Regions from separate parts of the Alteromonas sp. S005 genome, predicted to be linked through region 3. Evidence: predicted binding sites of a transcription regulator. Region 3 holds the regulator's gene; each other region holds the start of a gene.
The links. The regulator FNR, encoded in region 3, switches genes on or off when oxygen is low (the NO sensors DNR and NnrR bind a similar motif). The targets are predictions, from matches to a motif close to TTGATCTAGATCAA.

Region 1 (3,161 bases), on a different contig from region 3:
ATATTTAAAATCTACTGGTCGTTATTAACCCAAGCCATTTATTAAACTCGAACTCGCTGTTTAGACACCCACTGAAAGAACGTTGAAAGCTGCTCGTCATCTAGTAAACGTTGTAAATTAAAATAGTGCTTGGCCAACGTCATCTCATCATAAAAGCGATGTATGCCGCTATGGCACTGCCTACAAATATAGATACCGTCCTGCAGTTCGGCTTTGCTAAAGTGCTTTTTGAAATAGGTGCGTCGGTGCATTTTTTTAGGGATAAGGTGATGATAAGTCAGGCGTGTTTCTCTATTACAACACGGGCAGTTTCCTACTTTATTTGCCACACCATCACCTCTATTCATTCACCTTGCTGCTGTTTATTAGGGCTCATCATCAAGACTTCCATTTAATAATGGCTATGCGATTGCCTCAGCGCATTCTTTTCATAAACAACGGGGTATTTTGCTAAAGAAAATCCACTCGTCTTAGCATTACGTAATAAACACTATTCATGATTAATAAGGCAATGAAATATGAGCTTAACCCGTTCCATGGGCTTCTCCTGCCCTTACTGTATGGCGCCTAACGACGTTGAAATAGATGAGGTTAACGATGTGGGTCAAGTCCAAGTACTCGACTGTCAGGTGTGCTGCCAACCCATAGAGTTGACGACTTATCAGCATGGTGACGATATTCAAATTGAGGCAGAACGAGAAAATGACTAAGCAGTTTACACGCAGCGATATTGACGAACTTGCTCAGCGATACCGAGCTAATCTAGTCAACAGTTTGTCTGGATTCAAATCGGCGACATTGGTGGGTACTACAAACGGCAACACCAACAATTTAGCCATTGTAAGCTCTATCGTTCATGTCGGTGCTAACCCGCCGCTAATCGGGATGATCATGCGCCCACACACGGTCGTACGAGACACCCTTAGCAATATAAAGCAACAGGGCTTTTACACGCTAAATCACGTGTCGTCTGATTGGGTAGACAAAGCGCACCAAACGTCTGCTCGCTATGCTCCAGATGAGAGCGAATTTGAAGCAGTAGGTTTAACGCCGCAGTTTAGTGAGTCATTTAGTGCTCCGTTTGTTAAAGAAAGCCAAATCAAGATGGGCTTAAAGGTGGCGCAACATTTAAAACTGCTTAACGAAACCGAAATGGTAATTGGAGAAATCCAAGAGCTTCATATGCCAGAGAGCATTATTGATGAAGACGGATACGCCGATTTAGAAAAAGCCAACACTGCCTGTATTTCTGGTTTAGATAGCTATCACAGCACTACGCGTATTGCACAATTTGCCTACGCTAAACCTGGTATCCCCCTCGCTAAAAAGTGAACTTGTAGCAGAACAAACGGTCTGAGGCTTATACTCTGGTGGCATCACTCTGAATTTTATTTAATCTAGATCAAGTGAAAATCAGACATTTCATTCGATCTTTTTTCAAAAAGAGATAGTATTTAAACAATACACAAAACCTGCCTCTTTGGGCAGGTTTTTGCGTTTAAGGTACTGAATAAAAAAGAATCATTATCGTTTCTATCTCTTAAGGAGAATGTTATGAAATCTGTAAATCGCCGTGACTTTTTAAAACTGTCGGGCTCTACAGTTATCGGTCTTACATTAGGTGGTGTAGCGTTACGTGCACAAGCTCAAGAACAATTGAGCGCTGATGACCCAACTGCTAAAGCATTAAACTACACACCGTCTTCAACCGTTGAAGGTGCAAAATGTGCAAACTGCATGTACGTGCAGGGAGCCGATGGCGAACAATATCGCCCTTGTAACATTTTCCCTAACAAGCTGGTTAACGCTGATGGCTGGTGTAGCGCGTGGGTTAAAAAGCCTGGCTAAACCATCACTCGCAGCTATATAAATAGCAAAAGCCCCCGATAATTATTGGGGGCTTTTTAGTTTCAATACTGCAAAACAGACTTCACATTCAAACCACGTGCTTTTATCTAGCGGCTCTCATTTAGTCCATTCTGGATGCCCTTTAGGCTCGGGTCATCAAAACGTGTAGGTAAAAGACCTGGCTTAATAAAAAAGCCATGTTTAGCTTCAAAGACTTTGCCCATCTTTAGCACTTCTTCATCTTTCCATTTAGCACCGATAAAGCTAATGCCTACTGGAAGACCTTTCACTTCACCCGCCGGAACTGTGAGATGTGGATACCCCGCTACAGCGGCTAGATAGCCTATACCAATGAAACCAGCTGGCGAATGATCGCCATACACACCGTCAATTAAAAATGAAGGGCTATTTGAAGGCGCAACTAATACATCGACATTGTGTTTTGCTAGCAATGCGTCAATACCATTTTTGCCCGCTGTATCTTGAATAAGACTTAGGGCGCTGTGATACGCTTCGCTATCAATAGGCGCCGCGTCTAGCGACTTTTCAAAAATATCTTGGTTGAATAATGCTAGCTCTCGCTCGGTTTGGCTGTTAAAAGCGATAAGCTCAGATAAATTTCTTGCGGGGATCTCTGCTGGCGATCCCGACAAATATTCGTTGATGCTGTGGTGAAACTCACTCAGTAAAACATTATAAGAGTCGGCCCAAAAGGAGTCAGGCTGAGAAAAATCACTAATATCCACCAGCGTAGCACCCGATGCTTTTAGCTGATTTAACGCGCTTTTGTAGACGTCAAGTACATGAGGGTTATCACCTTGACGATACCTGACAACACCAATGCGCTTGCCTTTTAAATCTGTTGCCAGCATTTCAGATGAAGGCATAGCAGGACGCTGAGACGCCGTGTTTTCAGTTGCACTATCGTTCACGTCTTCACCAGCCATAACTGACGTCATCAGCCATGCGTCTTGAACGTTGGAAGTCATAGGCCCCGCTGTATCCTGGCTGAATGAAATGGGTACAATATGAGTTCTTGAAAGTAAACCAACGGTGGGCTTAAAGCCCACTACACCGTTAATAGATGCCGGGCAGATTATAGAGCCGTTGGTTTCAGTACCAACGGCAAGTGACGCTAATCTAAGTGACATTGCTGCACCCGACCCAGACGATGAACCGCATGCACTTCTAGATAAAATGTGCGGGTTACGGGTTAGTCCCCCTACTGCACTCCAACCGCTTATCGATGATTCAGAACGAAAATTTGCCCACTCAGACAAGTTAGTCTTGCCAAGAATGATCGCGCCCGCTGC
Region 2 (3,161 bases), on a different contig from region 3:
TACTGTACAAGCCGAAATGGATGTGCAGGTAACAAGTGTAGCGCAAGACATCGCGCTAGATATTGTTTACGAAGATGAGCACATCCTCGTTATAAACAAACCTGCTGATTTAGTGGTGCATCCCGGAGCCGGAAACCCGAGTGGCACCGTGCTTAATGCATTGCTGAATCACTACCCTGAAATTGACAAAGTTCCCCGTGCAGGCATTGTCCACCGTCTTGATAAAGACACTACGGGCTTAATGGTAGTAGCAAAAACAATACCCGCACAAACGCACCTGGTTGACCAGCTGCAGCGCCGCGAAATGAGCCGTGAATATGAAGCCATTGCATTAGGTACTATGGTTGCCGGTGGTATTGTAGATGAACCTATCGGCAGGCACGCCACAAAGCGCACGCATATGGCAGTTCGCGAAATGGGTAAACCCGCAGTCACCCATTATCGCGTTATTGAAAAGTTTCGCGCTTATACACATTTGCGATTGAAGCTTGAGACCGGTCGTACGCACCAAATCCGCGTTCACATGGCGCATATAAAGCATCCGCTGTTAGGCGATCAGGTGTACGGCGGGCGTCCGCGCTTACCTAAAGGTGCGTCTGAGGAGTTTATTGCTGCGCTTCGCGGATTCCAGCGCCAGGCTTTACATGCCGCTCAGCTATCGCTATTCCACCCTGAGACCGAAGAGTGGATGACCTGGAAGGCACCGCTGCCTCAAGATATGCAAGACTTGCTGAAGGCGGTTAAGAAAGACACAGCAGACAATCCTCAAGATATGCTTTAAGCAGATGACACTATGACATTTTCAGCTGCAAATTCACCTATTACGTCATCGTTGGATTTAATTAGTCCGTCATGGTCATGCCCCGATAATGTTGTTGCTTACACAACAACCCGATTGGGGGGCGGTAGTATGGGAGATTTTGCAGGCTTGAACGTTGGAGCTCATGTGGGAGATGACCTTTTATTAGTTAAAGCCAATAGAAGCCTTATCCCACACAGTGAAAAAATCACATGGTTAGAGCAAGTACACAGTAATCGTGTGGTGTCATTGCCAAGCGCTGATACCACCGCCGATGCTGCGTACTCTTGTTCTGTCTCACACTTTTGCGCCGTAATGACTGCAGACTGTGTTCCCATCTTATTATGTGATGGGAGTGGTCAAGAAGTGGCAGCAGTACACGCGGGGTGGAAAGGGCTTGAGACCAATATTATCAGAAATGCGGTTGGGCAATTTAGCTGCGATGCCAATAAAATCATGGCTTGGATAGGTCCTGCAATAAGCGGTGCTTGCTATGAAGTGGATTCTCAATTGGCGAGTAAATTTCGTCATATAAAGGGCGCCATCGCTGATAGTCACAATGATGGAAAATACCTATTAGACCTGCCTTTAATTGCGCAAATACAGCTGCAACAAGCTGGCGTAGATACTATTACGCAAAGTAATCTGTGTACTTACTCTGATGAGCGACGCTTCTATTCACATCGAAGAGCAACGCATCAAAAGAAACGTACGACGGGGCGAATGGTCAGCGTGATAGGCCTACTTTAGATTGTTTAGGAAAAAAGGCTCAAGATTTCAGACTCATCAAATATTTGCGCTAAATCAAAATTCCTACAGTATTTTTTATATTTTTGACTAACTTTTCAATCTCATACTTGAATCGCAATTGAGCAGCCTACATAACTAGAACAGGAATAATTGTTCATTTATTAGGTTGAGATTATGAGACTAGACAGATTTACCAGTAAATTTCAGCTCGCCATATCCGATGCTCAATCACTCGCATTGGGGCGAGATCATCAATACATTGAACCTGTTCATTTAATGACTGCCATGCTCAACCAGCAAGGCGGTTCAGTACGCCCGTTGCTTGACCAAGCAAACATTAATGTCAATGCGCTCCGTTCTGCTTTAAGTCAGGCTATTGAGCGCCTACCGCGAATTGAAGGTATTGGAGGCGATGTTCAGTTAAGCAAAGACAGTGGAGTTCTGCTGAACCTTTGCGACAAAATAGCCCAGCAACGAAAAGATGAATATATAACGTCGGAAATCTTTGTCTTGGCAGCGCTTCAAGATAAAGGGCGATTAGGTGAAATTTTAAAAAGCCTAAACATCACTAAAGAAGCTATTGAAACTGCGATAGATGATATGCGTGGTGGTCAAAAGGTGACAGATCCTAACGCGGAAGACGTGCGCCAAGCCCTTGAAAAATACACCACAGATTTAACCGAGCGGGCGGAGCAAGGCAAGCTCGACCCCGTGATTGGGCGTGATGACGAAATTCGTCGAACCGTTCAAGTACTGCAGCGCAGAACCAAAAATAACCCCGTCCTTATTGGTGAACCAGGTGTGGGTAAAACGGCCATTGTTGAAGGTTTAGCACAGCGCATCATTAACGGCGAAGTACCTGAAGGTTTGAAAAACAAGCGCGTTCTTGCCCTAGATATGGGCGCGTTAGTCGCTGGTGCTAAATACCGCGGTGAGTTTGAAGAGCGTTTAAAGGCTGTTCTTAACGAGCTAGCTAAAGAAGAAGGCCGCGTCATTTTATTCGTTGACGAACTGCACACCATGGTAGGAGCAGGGAAGGGCGATGGCGCAATGGACGCTGGGAATATGCTAAAACCAGCACTGGCTCGTGGTGAACTTCACTGTGTGGGAGCAACCACGCTAGATGAATACCGTCAGTACATTGAAAAAGACGCGGCACTGGAGCGTCGTTTCCAAAAGGTATTGGTTGAGGAGCCAAGTGTAGAAGACACTATCGCTATTCTTCGTGGCTTGAAAGAGCGTTATGAGCTTCACCACTCGGTAGACATCACGGATCCTGCCATCGTTGCAGCGGCAAGTTTGTCACATCGTTATATCAGCGATCGTCAGTTACCAGATAAAGCCATTGACCTTATTGATGAAGCGGCCTCTAGTATTCGTTTACAAATAGACTCTAAACCTGAGGATATGGATCGATTAGAGCGCCGTATCATCCAGCTTAAGTTAGAAGAGCAAGCGCTTGCTAAAGAAACTGACGATGCAAGCCACAAGCGCCTTGAAATGATTGAACTTGAGCGCGAGCAAGCAGAAACAAAGTATGCAGAGCTAGAAAAAGTATGGCTAGATGAAAAAGATGCCATGCAAGGCACCCAAACCATTAAAGGGGAGCTCG
Region 3 (3,161 bases):
ACATTTACCGCGGCAATAATTTCACCGCCTTCTGGCCAATCATGTTCTTTTACGAGTAGAACGGGGCGAGGGCATTTTCGCATTAAATGCCAGTCTGTAGGGGTAAAGATCACAGAGGCGAGATCGTCATGTTTTTTAGTGGCTTTTACCACTAAGTCGATTTGGTTGTTAAGGGCGAAATAGATAATGGATTCATAAGCACGGTTGTTCCATTCAACCACAATATCGGTCTCTGAGAAGCCTTGCTCTTTTAGCTGAGCAGATAGCCATTTGGCGTGCTCTTTTGTAACGGCATCTCGCATAGATTCGCGTTCATCAGGGCTCAGCATGGTTGTCATGTCATAAGACAAATCATATACCACCATCATAGCGGTAACCGTGGCGCCTGTTTTTGAAGCAAGTTCATAGGCACGGCTTAGCGCGGGCTGATTATCGCGTTCCGCGTCTATCACGGCAAGAATTCGTTTACATTCAATCATAACGTCTCCTCAACTACAAAGCTTTGTATGGCTGTCGACATCGAAATTGTTTTAAAACAGTTCATATAAACTATTTACATTAACTATAAACGACATTTGGAAAAAAGTGAGTTGTTTTGGATCAAGGCGTAAACAATTCGTTGATAAACAAAAAGGCTACATTGAATACTACGGGGGCTTTTACGCAAAACGAATTGGTATCGCGTAACTCAATGAGGGAATACAGTGAAATTTTAAAGATTAAAACTAAAAAGCGCGCATGTAGCGCGCTTAAGGTAAAAAAAAAGAATAAATTAACTGTTACAGACTACGCTAGGACCATTTAGCGCTTCAAGTTTGGTGTTCAACCGATCAAAATCCAAAATAGAGATCAATTTACCGTCAACCTTGATAATGTTTTCCTTCTGAAAACGGCTCAGTAAACGGCTAATGGTTTCTATCGTTAAGCCTAAGTAGTTGCCGATTTCGTTACGAGTCATTGTAAGGTGAAACTCTCTGTGTGAGAAGCCACGCTCTTCGAAGCGCTGTGAAAGATGCGATATAAAATATAGCAAACGCTCTTCAGCAGTTCGCTTATTTAATAGCATGATCATGTCGTGATCTTGTTTTATCTCCGCGCTCATAAAGCTCATGATTTGATGGCGTAGCTTAGGAAATTGAACCGACATTTCATCAAGGGTTTCATATGGCAGTTCACACACCATGGCAGTTTCTAACGCAGAGGTATAGCTTTGGTGTTTGTTCTCTCTTAATGCATCGAAACCGATAATGTCACCAGGAAAGTGGAAGCCGGTAATCTGTTCTTCACCTTCTTGATTAGTTACAAACGACTTAAAAGACCCCGTTCTTACTGCAAAAAGAGAACGAAATTTATCGCCAGTTTGAATGAGCGTATCACCTTTATGAAGCGGTTTCTTGCGCTCAATGATATCGTCAAGAGACTCGATTTCTGTTTTGTTCAGCGCCACGGGTAAGCACAAGTGACTGAAGCTACAGTTTTGACAGTGTATAGAAAATTGGCTTCCTTTGCTCATAATGCATGCTCTCTTAAAGAATACTCGCTCATAATACACATATTTTTAAACGATTGCGCCATGAATAAGATAAGCCGCATATATGGCCATTATTACTGCAATGACTTGTCTCACGTTATTGTTTTGAAAACTTCGAACAATATATTGGCTACCAGCGCTTGCGGCGAGCAAGGTGGGTAATGTACCCAAACCGAAGAAGAACATAATAGCAGCGCCTTCTAGCGCATTACCCGCCGCGAGAGACCAGGTAAGCGTGGAATACACCAAACCGCAAGGAAGCCAACCCCAAATAAAACCATAAGGCAACGCACTTAAAGGGGTCTTAAATGGCAAAAAGCGTTTTGAAAGCGGCTGGACTTTGGAAAATAGGCCTTTACCCGCATTTTCTAGCACCGTTAAACCTGTCCACCACTTACCCAAATAACACGCCAGTAGAAGCAACATGATTCCGCTAAGTAGGGAAAGGGCATAGTTGGCAAGCGGTATATAGTCTGCTGCAATTTTTCCAAGTGCCGCGGTTATTGCTCCGGCGATGGTGTAGCTCACTATACGTCCGATGTTATAGGCAAGGGTATAAGGTAGTGCTGAAGCGCCTTTAGGGGATACCATCCTTAGCGCAGCAACAATTCCACCGCACATTCCCACACAGTGAACTCCGCCGGCTAAGCCGATAAGAAAGGCAGAGAAGTAGTTAATCCCTTCCATGTGGCGCTTGGCTTTTGTCTACTTTACTGTCTTGAAGTTGCTTGCGTTGCTCAGCTAGCTTTTTTTCTTCTGGCGGCAGATCATCGTCAAACAGTATGCTATAACCTTGGCGATCTAAATCTTCAAACTGATTGGTTTTCACCGCCCAGAAGAATATCACAATAGCTACAGCTACTATGATTATGGCGATTGGAATTAATACGTAAATAATGCTCATACTATTTGCCTAAAAGTCGCGTAGAGTTTGAAACTACTATGATGCTGCTTAATGACATACCAACAACCGCCATCCAAGGCGAAAGAAGACCTGACACGGCGAAAGGCAGAATCAAGATATTATAACCCACTGACCACCCAATATTTTGTCTTATTTTTTGCTTCACCTGATGAGATGTGCGAATAAGTTCTGGTACAGAAAGCAGCTGATAGCCAAGCAGTATAACGTCGGCGGCAGTTTTAGCCACGTCTGTGGCATTACCCACTGCAATCGCCACATCAGCGCTGGCAAGAACAGGCGCGTCATTTATACCATCACCCATCATCATTACCTTGGAGCCTGTTTGCTGCATGGCTTGTACCGCTTCGTATTTCTGCTCTGGTGTAAGTCCACCTTTAGCAGTGGAAATTGGTAAAGGCTCGGTGAGAGAGTCAACGTTTTTCTGTGTATCGCCGCTTAGTACAGCAAGGGTATGACTTTTTGCCAATATATCGAGGGTTTCTTGGGTATCGTCACGCAGCGAGTCACGAACTTCAAACGCTGCCATGATACGCCCTTTTACAGTAAGAAACACATTAGCCGTGGGGCAACCCTCTATAAATGATTGCTGTGACTCGTGAACACTGAATGCTGCAGAGCCCATGGAAAATAGCGTATCGTTAATTTCACCGCTAATTCCGCCTCCTGGTGTGACTGTAAAATTAGACACTTTGTGTAGGGTGTTGC
Region 4 (3,161 bases), on a different contig from region 3:
CGATAAAGACTCTGTGCGGTTGCGACGAATATTTGATTCCATGAAGTCCATGTCTTTCAGTTTCACATCATCAGCGCTCAAAATGACCTGCCCATCAGCATCGGACAATGAGTAACTGAATGTCATTCTGGGGATATCAACCCGCTTAATGATACGCACATCACTGCCTGCTCCGTTGCCAAAACCTACAAACTGACTTGGCCAAACCTGTCCTGCCAAATCTACATTTGTTACTGTCATGGATAAGACCTGAGATTCGGGTAAGTCGCTCGCCAATTCTGTAATATGCTCTTCTAGCTCTTTCAACGTTCGCTCACGAAAACGTTTACGAGATTCATTGGTAGGTCTAACGTCGCTATAAGACTTTGGCTCCTCCCACGTTATCTCTACCTCAGCGGCTTGGGATGGCGCAAGAACCGCAAGAAGCCCTACTGTTGCGGCGCAACTTAAACAAGAAAAAGTACGTAATTTATTCACTTTCATGCTCCTAAATTCAGTCGCTTAACCTAAAGTTAGCAGGCTTTAAGAAGATCTTTAATTAAAGAAACATTAGAAAAGCTTTTAATTCAGCTCTTTCTCAAATAAAAACTAACATCACTTTGAAACTTGCATAACTGACGACTGTTTAACGATTAGGCACAGTTTTGTGCGTTTAGTTCCCGTGAAGTTAGGGTTTATGTCGTCGTTTTCACAATAAGTGTGATGAAAGCGTTTTACGCTCGCGGCATCGGAAGTAATTTGTTTTATATAGTTTTGCTGGTAAGGCTTTAAAGGGCTTAACTCGATGTTTAATTTGTCTTGTAGACTACCCAACTCTTTTCGCTCTGGTAGTGTGGCTATAGTCACCAGCCATTCAGACACTGAGTGTTGGATATCTTCAAAGAGATACTGAACAAATGGAGAACGCAGTACGATTACTAAAACAATAATCTCCGCAGCGATAATAAAGAACCTTAACATGACTTCTCAGCTAACTTTGATAGACGTTTATAACAAATAGCGCCAACTTGGAGCATACATCAAATACAACATGCTCAATAAATGCTTTGCTAATTCATTTTACAACAACGTCCACTGTACATGGTTTGGGCGCCAATTGACCACATTAATGTATTTAAGATTAGTGTGGCTTCTACCCCTCTGTAAACATATCAGTTGATACTAAGGTATGTCTTATTATTTTCTTACAGGCCACATTCAATACTCACTATTCACGGCACTGTATTTAAAAATTTACAAAATGACATAATGTCGCTAAGGATAGGACCAATCACGTTATTTTCTGAACTTTCAGTATTGACTGAAAGTTTAAAAAGGTAGACCATACGCCGCATTATTGATCTATATTAAATATGACGTGTTGAACGCAGTTATACTGCACAGGCAGTTTGTTACGTCACATAAGGTTAAGCTATGAATGAACAAATACCGGTCAAAAACGTTACACCGGTAAAAGTACATAAGCCCAAAGGAGCCACAGAGGGTAAACGACACGATTCCCGTAGCCGTATTTATGTGCGCGCTGTGCAGGGCCCTCTGGAAACGTTTAGGCGTTTCTTTGGTCTTTTCTTTTTAGCTCTTTTTGCCATTATTCCGTGGATTCAGTACAACGGCCATCAGGCAGTACTACTTGATATTGGCGAACAGCGTTTTACTATTTTCTCGCTTACTTTGTGGCCTCAAGACCTTACTTTACTGGCTTATATATTCATTGTTTCCGCTTTTGCGTTGTTCTTTGTCACCACCTTTGCCGGTAGAGTGTGGTGTGGCTTTATGTGTCCACAAACGACATGGGTATACATATACACTTGGTTTGAAGAAAAGTTCGAAGGCCCACGAAATAAGCGTATAGCCCTTGATGAGCGTAAGATGGATACAGACAAATTCTTGCGTAAATCAGCCAAGCATACCGCTTGGGTACTAGTAGCACTATTAACTGCATTAACCTTTGTTGGCTACTTCACCCCTATTGACGCTCTGTTTGTTGACTTCGTCACATTTGAGACCAGCTTCTGGGCGGGTTTCTCAGTTATCTTTTTTGCAGTTTGTACCTACGGAAATGCAGGCTATATGCGTGAAATTATGTGCACGCACATTTGTCCTTATGCACGATTTCAATCTGCCATGTTCGACAAAGATACCTTTACCGTATCCTACGATGCAAAACGGGGCGAACAACGCGGTCCACGCCCTCGAAAACTTAGTCACGAGCAGGTGCAGGAAAAAGGCTTAGGTGACTGCATCGACTGTAATTTATGTGTTCAAGTCTGCCCAACTGGAATTGATATTCGCAACGGCCTTCAATACGAATGCATCAACTGCGGTGCCTGTGTTGATGCTTGTAACGGCGTTATGGATAAAATGGGTTACCCCAAAGGCTTGATAAGCTTCACTTCAGAGGAAGAGCTTGCTGGTGGCAAGACCCACATTTTTCGTCCTAAGCTGATTGGTTACTTTGTCGTCCTTTTGGTTATGACGGGCTTGTTGTTTGCCAATATTTGGATGCGCAGTCCAACCGAAGTGGACATCATCCGCGACAGAAACTCACTGTACCGCGAGACGAATGAAGGGCTTATCGAGAACGTATATACCATAAAAGTACTCAATAAAACCCAGCAAGAGCAAACGTATACCATTGCTGTAAAAGGTCTTCCTGACTACGAATATATAGGTGAGCAAGAAGTGACAGTTAAAGGTGGTGCGGTTTACAGTACGCCGATTTCTGTTGCAACGGACGCTTATAATCTGGAAGATACGGTTACCGATATTTTTATCAGTGTAACCACCACTATTGATGGGGAGACGGTTACTGTTGATGAACCAACCAAATTCCTTTATCGATGACAGATTTTTCTTTTTCTGGGCTTAGCCCAGACACCATACTAGATGCCCTGGAAAGTCAGGGCATTTTTCTTCAAAGCGGTCTACTTGCGCTCAACAGCTATGAAAACCGCGTTTATCAATTTTTGGCTGAAGACGGCCAGCGCTATGTGGCAAAATTCTATCGCCCAGGTCGATGGACAGATGCGCAAATTCTTGAAGAGCACGAGTTTGCCGCAGAGCTTATGGACAACGAAATCCCATTGGCCGCCCCTATAGCTTTAAACGGTAACACGCTGCATCATCATACGGTGGCTGAAACGGACTATCGATTTGCGCTA

Region 1: V7R55_RS19035 (high-potential iron-sulfur protein) is a predicted target of FNR. The motif match lies at 1,393-1,406, and genes of this name have one in related genera.
Region 2: clpB (ATP-dependent chaperone ClpB) is a predicted target of FNR. The motif match lies at 1,594-1,607, and genes of this name have one in related genera.
Region 4: ccoG (cytochrome c oxidase accessory protein CcoG) is a predicted target of FNR. The motif match lies at 1,337-1,350, and genes of this name have one in related genera.

The regions. Positions count from the first base shown of each region.
Region 1 is NZ_JAZETN010000028.1:8,384-11,544, reverse strand. Features, by position in the region: gene V7R55_RS19050 (hypothetical protein) at 42-329, opposite strand; gene V7R55_RS19045 (CPXCG motif-containing cysteine-rich protein) at 519-710, shown strand; gene V7R55_RS19040 (flavin reductase family protein) at 703-1,332, shown strand; gene V7R55_RS19035 (high-potential iron-sulfur protein) at 1,555-1,848, shown strand; gene V7R55_RS19030 (amidase) at 1,956-3,161, opposite strand, start outside.
Region 2 is NZ_JAZETN010000009.1:143,504-146,664, forward strand. Features, by position in the region: gene rluD (23S rRNA pseudouridine(1911/1915/1917) synthase RluD) at 1-781, shown strand, start outside; gene pgeF (peptidoglycan editing factor PgeF) at 794-1,549, shown strand; gene clpB (ATP-dependent chaperone ClpB) at 1,724-3,161, shown strand, end outside.
Region 3 is NZ_JAZETN010000017.1:98,100-101,260, forward strand. Features, by position in the region: gene uspE (universal stress protein UspE) at 1-479, opposite strand, end outside; gene fnr (fumarate/nitrate reduction transcriptional regulator Fnr) at 773-1,513, opposite strand; gene V7R55_RS16945 (sulfite exporter TauE/SafE family protein) at 1,559-2,218, opposite strand; gene ccoS (cbb3-type cytochrome oxidase assembly protein CcoS) at 2,205-2,435, opposite strand; gene V7R55_RS16955 (heavy metal translocating P-type ATPase) at 2,437-3,161, opposite strand, start outside.
Region 4 is NZ_JAZETN010000005.1:147,234-150,394, forward strand. Features, by position in the region: gene V7R55_RS08645 (DUF3016 domain-containing protein) at 1-477, opposite strand, end outside; gene V7R55_RS08650 (hypothetical protein) at 595-960, opposite strand; gene ccoG (cytochrome c oxidase accessory protein CcoG) at 1,414-2,844, shown strand; gene V7R55_RS08660 (serine/threonine protein kinase) at 2,841-3,161, shown strand, end outside.